2 regions of the Geobacillus sp. 47C-IIb genome follow, and region 2 is predicted to be linked to the other one. Evidence: riboswitches for the same ligand, from Rfam matches in the RefSeq annotation. Region 2 holds a riboswitch; the other holds the start of a gene.
What was found. Region 2 has a riboswitch for S-adenosylmethionine ahead of IC804_RS16630 (hypothetical protein). Riboswitches for the same ligand answer to the same signal wherever they lie in the genome.
Positions count from the first base shown of each region.

Region 1: it holds a riboswitch for S-adenosylmethionine, as region 2 does, so the genes downstream of both, mtnW (2,3-diketo-5-methylthiopentyl-1-phosphate enolase) here and IC804_RS16630 (hypothetical protein) in region 2, are expected to answer to the same signal.

Region 1 covers NZ_CP061473.1:2,890,033-2,893,550, forward strand. Annotated here, with positions in the region: gene IC804_RS14620 (pyridoxal phosphate-dependent aminotransferase) at 1-1,171, shown strand, start outside; SAM riboswitch class I at 1,269-1,375, shown strand; gene mtnW (2,3-diketo-5-methylthiopentyl-1-phosphate enolase) at 1,445-2,686, shown strand; gene mtnX (2-hydroxy-3-keto-5-methylthiopentenyl-1-phosphate phosphatase) at 2,683-3,345, shown strand; gene IC804_RS14635 (methylthioribulose 1-phosphate dehydratase) at 3,342-3,518, shown strand, end outside.
Region 2 covers NZ_CP061473.1:3,286,926-3,290,443, reverse strand. Annotated here, with positions in the region: gene hutG (formimidoylglutamase) at 1-394, opposite strand, end outside; gene IC804_RS16640 (PaaI family thioesterase) at 538-954, shown strand; gene IC804_RS16635 (PaaI family thioesterase) at 1,138-1,620, opposite strand; gene IC804_RS16630 (hypothetical protein) at 2,266-2,601, opposite strand; SAM riboswitch class I at 2,674-2,778, opposite strand; gene glpK (glycerol kinase GlpK) at 3,133-3,518, opposite strand, start outside.

The DNA.
Region 1 (3,518 bases), 400 kb from region 2:
GACCGAATTTCCTTTTTCCGAACTGCTTGAACAGTTGCCGAAGCAATTTTTTGCTTCGCTTGTCGCCAAAGTGGGAGCGAAAATAAAGGCCGGGCACGATGTCATTAATTTAGGGCAAGGCAATCCGGATCAGCCGACGCCTGGCCATATTGTTGAGGCGATGCAACAGGCAGTGGCCAATCCAAAATACCATAAATATTCGCCGTTTCAAGGTTACTCATTTTTGAAAAAAGCAGTCGCTGCGTTTTATGCGCGTGAGTACGGGGTTGATGTGGATCCAACCCGCGAAGTAGCCATTTTGTTTGGCGGTAAGGCTGGTCTTGTTGAGCTGCCGCTTTGCCTCGTCAATCCGGGCGATGTGGTGCTTGTCCCGGATCCGGGCTATCCGGACTACTGGTCCGGGATCGCGCTCGCCCGCGCACGGATGGAAATGATGCCGCTTATCGCCGAGCAGCAATTTTTGCCTGATTACAGTGCCATTCCGGCAGCGATCGCTGATCAGGCCAAACTGATGTTTTTGAACTATCCGAACAACCCGACCGGGGCGACGGCGACGAAAGAGTTTTTTGCTGAAACAGTGGCGTTCGCCGCTAAGTACGGCATTGCTGTTGTGCATGATTTCGCCTACGGGGCGATCGGTTTTGATGGCAAAAAGCCGGTCAGCTTTCTCGAAGTTGATGGGGCGAAAGAGGTCGGTGTTGAAATTTACACGTTTTCCAAAACGTACAATATGGCCGGTTGGCGTGTCGCGTTTGCCGTTGGCAATGAACAGATCATCCGGGCGATTGAGTTGTTGCAAGATCATTTGTATGTCAGTTTGTTCGGCGCTGTTCAAGAGGCGGCTGCCGCGGCGCTTCTCGGTCCGCAAGATTGCGTCACGGAGCTCGTCGCATTGTATGAAGCGCGCCGCAATACGTTCATTTCTGCTTTGCACCGCATCGGTTGGGAGGCGCCGGCACCGTCTGGATCGTTTTTCGCTTGGCTTCCCGTACCGAAAGGATTATCGTCCGCTGAGTTTGCCGACATACTGCTTGAACGCGTACACGTGGCGGTCGCTCCGGGCATCGGTTTTGGCAAGCACGGCGAAGGCTATGTGCGCGTTGGTCTGTTGACAGATGAGGCGCGTCTTGTCGAAGCAGCTGAACGGATCGGGCGTCTCGGGCTGTTTTGAAAAAAATGATTGACAACAGCGGCAGAGGCTGTCATAATTCAAAGTACATTTGCCATACTCGACAAAATTGTTTGACAAGTTCATAAATACGCAATGATTCTTATCAAGAGTAGGCGGAGGGACGAGCCCGATGAAGCCCGGCAACCGGCTTGGCATATCAAGCACGGTGCTAATTCTTGCAGCGGAAACGCTGAGAGATAAGAAGAGTGCCATGGAAGAATGATGCCTCTTCTTAGTGAAGAGGCTTTTTTCTTTAGGAAAGAGGGATGAATGATGAGCACAGTGATTGCCACGTATTTGCTGCATGACGAGAAAGACATTCGCAAAAAAGCAGAAGGGATTGCGCTCGGCTTGACGGTCGGCACATGGACGGATTTGCCGGCATTAGAGCAAGAGCAGCTTCGCAAACATAAGGGAGAAGTCGTCGGGATTAAAGAACTTGGGGAAAGCGGTCCGGCGAACGAGTATTTCGGCAAGCGACTGAAGCGGGCGATCGTCAAAATTGCTTACCCGACGGTCAACTTTAGTGCTGATTTACCAGCGCTCTTGGCAACGACGTTTGGCAAACTGTCGCTTGATGGTGAAGTGAGGTTGCTTGATCTTGAGCTTTCGGACGAATGGAAACGGCATTTTCCGGGACCGCGTTTTGGCATTGCCGGTATTCGTGAAAAAGTCGGGGTATATGACCGCCCGCTATTGATGAGCATTTTTAAAGGTATCATCGGCCGCGATTTGGCGTATTTGACGTCCGAATTAAAGAAACAGGCACTTGGCGGCGTCGACTTAGTGAAAGATGACGAAATTTTATTTGACAATGAGTTGTTGCCGTTTGAAAAGCGGATCACCGCGGGCAAGGCGGCGCTCCAAGAAGTGTATGAACAAACAGGCAAACGGACGCTGTACGCCGTCAACTTGACCGGCAAAACGTTTGAACTGAAAGAGAAAGCGAAACGGGCAGCCGAGCTTGGCGCTGATGTGCTCTTGTTTAACGTGTTCACCTATGGGCTTGATGTTTTGCAAGGGTTGCGCGAGGACGAGAATATCAACGTGCCGATCATGGCTCACCCGGCGTTTAGCGGTGCCATGACGCCGTCTGAGTTTTACGGGGTCGCCCCGTCGCTGCTGCTCGGAAAGTTTTTGCGGCTTGCGGGAGCTGATTTTGTCTTGTTCCCATCGCCATATGGCAGCGTCGCGCTTGAGCGTGAACAGGCGCTTGGCATTGCTCGGGCGCTCACCGATGAACAAGAGCCGTTTGCGCGCGCGTTTCCGGTACCGTCGGCCGGCATTCATCCGGGGCTCGTGCCGCTTCTAGTCCGCGATTTCGGTCTTGACTGCATTGTCAACGCTGGCGGCGGCATTCACGGCCATCCGGACGGGGCGATCGGCGGTGGGCAGGCGTTTCGTGCTGCCATTGATGCGGCTCTTGCCGGCCGTCTGCTCCGCGAAGCAGCGAAAGAAAACGAGGCGTTGCAAAAAGCGATCGACCGCTGGGGCGCGATTGAGGTGGAAGCATGAAAAAACAGCTTGTTCTCTTTTGTGATTTTGACGGAACGATTACAGAAAATGACAACATCATTGCGATTATGAAGCAGTTTGCTCCACCGGAGTGGGAAGCGCTGAAAGACGACATTCTCGCTGAGCGCCTCTCGGTTCAAGAAGGGGTCGGAAAGATGTTTTCCCTCCTTCCGTCGGCGTTGAAAGACGAGATCGTTGACTTTTTGCTTAGCACCGCTCGCCTGCGCGAAGGCTTTCGAGAGTTTGTCGCATTTACGAAAGAGAAAGGCATTCCGCTCTATATTGTGAGTGGCGGCATCGACTTTTTTGTCTATCCAATGCTAGACGGACTGATCGACAAAGAACGCATTTTTTGCAATGGCTCCGATTTCAGCAGCGAGATGATTCGCATCACATGGCCACACGCGTGCGACGGTAAGTGCCAAAACGGCTGCGGCTGTTGCAAGCCGTCACTTCTTCGAAAGCTCGCCCGTCCGGACGGGTATCATGTCGTCATTGGTGATTCGATTACCGACTTGGCAGTGGCGAAGCAAGCGGATTACGTGCTGGCGCGCGATTTCTTGCTTAAGAAATGTCAAGAGCTCGATTTGCCGCATGCACCGTTTACGACATTTTTTGATGTGGTGGATCATTTGCAGCGGCTGGAGGTGATCGCATGAGCATTATGTTGAAAAAATGGAATGAACTTGCGGAAGTGAAAGCTGAGCTCGCCGCCCGTGATTGGTTTTTTGCGACAAGCGGCAATTTGTCGCTCAAAGTGACCGATGCCCCGTTGACGTTCCTTGTCACCGCAAGCGGCAAAGATAAACGGAAGCAGACAAGCGAAGATTTT
Region 2 (3,518 bases):
TCTCATGGCCGCCGCCGATCACCACCGGCGCCACCCCGCTCTGCAACAGGCGGGCGATGGCTTTTCCGAGTTCGGCCTGGCTTTGTTCGAGACGTCCGTCAGCACAAACGATATCGCCTGCATCGTAGATCGACGCTCCTGATGGAAGATGCCATGGCAACCGCGCCAACGCTGCTTTCACGGCGGCTGGCGCCTCTTTCGCTCCTTGGCGTCCTTGATTGCGGCGCACTCCCTCGTCGCACACAAATCCAATAAAAGCCGCTGCTTGTTCCAACGGCGTTAATGGCCCCGATAAATCTAATAGGCGAATGCGCTGATGGAGACGAAACGCCCGTTCATCGCTCACACTGTCCACCCGCCCCGTCCAGCAGCTCGCCTCTGGTGGTTGGTACATCCACTCTTCCTCCTTTCGGTTTTCCTCGATTGGACTTTTTCGCTTTCTCTTTTCCATTCTCCTTCCTCCCAACGAGAAAAGAGGAAATCGTCGCTGTTTGGCGAATACAACCACCATGATTCATAACAGAAAGGGTGTTAGAGATGAAGCAATTGACGAACTTGCACGAGGTGATCACTGGTCAAAGCGCGCCGCCGCCATGCGACGTAACACTTGGCGTTCACTTGACGGAAGCTCGGGACGGCTATGCGAAAGGTGTATGGACGGTAAGCGAATCATTGCTTAACGGCAATGGGGTGATCATGGGCGGATTTGTCGGAGCGGCGGCAGACATTATGATGGCTTATGCGGTGACGACCTTGCTTCGCGATGATCAACTCCATGCGTCAATCAACTTGCAAACGACATTTCATCGTCCGATGGAAGCCGGAGAAGCAGAAATCGAGGCACAAGTGGAAAAATTCGGCCGGACTATCGCCTATGTGACCGCCACCGTACGGCAAAACGGCAAAGAGGTAGCAAGCGCTACGTCATCGGTGCTGATTATGGACAAACGATGAAAGAACAATGTCTACTAAACGTTCTTGGACGCTAGAAGGTTGATAATATACAACAACGTGATTTCTCCAATAGAGAAACTAAACGCGAAAGCAACATTGCCGTCCTTAGTCGAACTCCAGCTGCAAAGCGCCGAAGAAAGCGCTGTCAAAAAACAGCGGCTCTCCGGCGCTTTTCGCTGTCTGTTAAGGACGGACAAATGTTTTTGGCATGACGACAGCTACGACTTGTCCGCGGGCACACAATTCGCCGTTCGCAAACACTTCGGCGTCGACTTGCCATTTTTTCGGATGAATTTCCGTCACCGTGCCGATGGCCACAAGCGGCACACCGTGCGGCGTCGGTTTGAGAAAATCGACATGCAGTGAAGCGGTGACAAAGCGCGGCGGCGCTTCCCCACTGCCCGGCTCATGGCCATTTTTCCGGTGCAACGCAAGCGCTGCTGAGCCGGTGCCGTGGCAGTCGATCAGCGAGGCGATCAGTCCACCGTACACAAATCCAGGGATGGCCGTATGTTCTGGGCGCGGAGTGTATACGGTTACCGTCTTGTCTCCCTGCCATCCAGTGCGGAAATGGTGGCCATGTTCATTCAGTCGGCCACAGCCATAGCACCAAGCAAATTCATCCGGATAGTCATCTTGAATGGCGTGAACGATCGTTTCTTCCACTAAATCTCCTCCCCTCTTTTTCTAGTATATCATCGGATCGAAAAGACCACGACCCCCAAAGAGCTCTTTTTACATCAACGTCCCTTTCCGTCCACACCGCCCTTCGTTTAATAACCCGAACGCGCGTTGCAAACAAGGAGTTGACCCCTCACCGGGAATCGTTCCTGATTCAGCCCCAACTCCCCCCTGTATCAAACAAAGCTGATAAACTCATGCCATCGATCGGCATGCGGTCGAGGCAAGAAAACGGAAGGGGCGTTAGCCATGACCTAACGCCCAAAGATCGATGGTAACAGGTGGCCCAGACGATGAGGCTTCTTGCTTTCTTTCGGCTCGTCATCTCTTCCTCGGACAAATGGAACCGCCAACCGACACGAGCCTCTCTTTCTTTTGCTCAATGCCTTGCCTTATGCGAAGTGATGTCATTTCCCTTCAGCGGGCAAATTCGTGTTGTATCCTTTCAATCAGCTCGCCGATAACCGACTCGTCAAGTTGTAAAAACGTTCATTTCGGCGTCTCGTTTGTATGTATGATCCCGCTTAACCGTTCGAAACCGACGGCGTTTTGATAACATGCTTTTGGTGCTGCGATACTTGGATGATGGCATATGCCCATTTTTTTGCGGTCATTCGTTGTTCTTCCTTTTTAGGACTCAATGGAAAACACTGCTCGCAAATACGGTGTCATTCGCGTAGGCAAAATTTCTTTTTTTCCTAGCTCCATCCATATATAGCGGTCAAGGGCATACGGACCTTCCGCTTTCCATTCATCCACCTCAGCGTTCGTTAGCAGGATAGAAAATATCGTTCCTTGTGCTTCCCCATACAAATGGACATACCCGTCCTCACGGTCGACATGCACGACCGCCTGTGAATCAAACTGAATGAGTTCCGCCCGCACGCAACGCATAACGTGAACCGCAAACGCCGCAGCCGGCAAATGTGCCGCCATGCAAGCGCGGATCGAAAATCGTTCCGCCATTGTTTCTTCCTCACCTCCCATCCATCAAAAAACCCCTTTCGCCTCGGAATGATGCGAAAAGGGGTGGAACCGTTCTTATCATCCAAAGCGAACTCGCTTTGCGGGTTTTAGCACCTTGCCAGCGGCAGGTTGCTGTGGGGTCATCAAGCCCGTTCTCTCGCCCACTCTTGATAAGACATATGCAATTTACTCTTATATTACCATGGGGAAACAAAAGTGCAAACTTTTTGTTTCTTCTGCCTATTTTAGTTACTTTGAGGCGCTGGCTGCTTGATGTTGCAACGCAAGCGAGATGATAGGTTGTTTTGGTTTTTGCCAGCTGTTGCTTTTTTATGGTTGTTGAATATTTAGCACATAGTTTTATAAAATAAGATAGCGGTTGTCTTTCTCTTTTCCAGACGGGTTGCGAACAAGTAAAGGCTTGTCAGGGCGTGCGCTGACATCCCTGCCCTTCGCTACCATCAGCTTTGCTCCTGTTTTGAACCACCAAAAAACGGACACCCTCAGCCAAGGGTATCCGTTTTCTTCCCGTTATTTAAACATCATCGCCGCCCGCACTGCTTTTTTCCAGCCTTCATAGAGTGCCGTTCGCTTATCGTCAGTCATCTGCGGCTCAAAGCGGCGCTCAAGCTGCCACTGGGCAGCAATATCTTCACGACTGCCCCAATAGCCGACCGCCAGCCCAGCTAAGTACGCCGCTCCAAGCGCGGTCGTCTCGCTAATCATCGGCCGCTCGACCGGCACAGCGAGCAAATCGCTTTGAAACTGCATGAGCAAGTTGTTTTTCACCGCTCCTCCGTCGACGCGCAATGTCGTCAGCGGCAAGCCGGCATCCGCTTCCATAGCGGCGAGCACGTCCTTTGTCTGGTAGGCGAGCGATTCCAATGTCGCACGGATGAAATGTTCTTTCGTCGTGC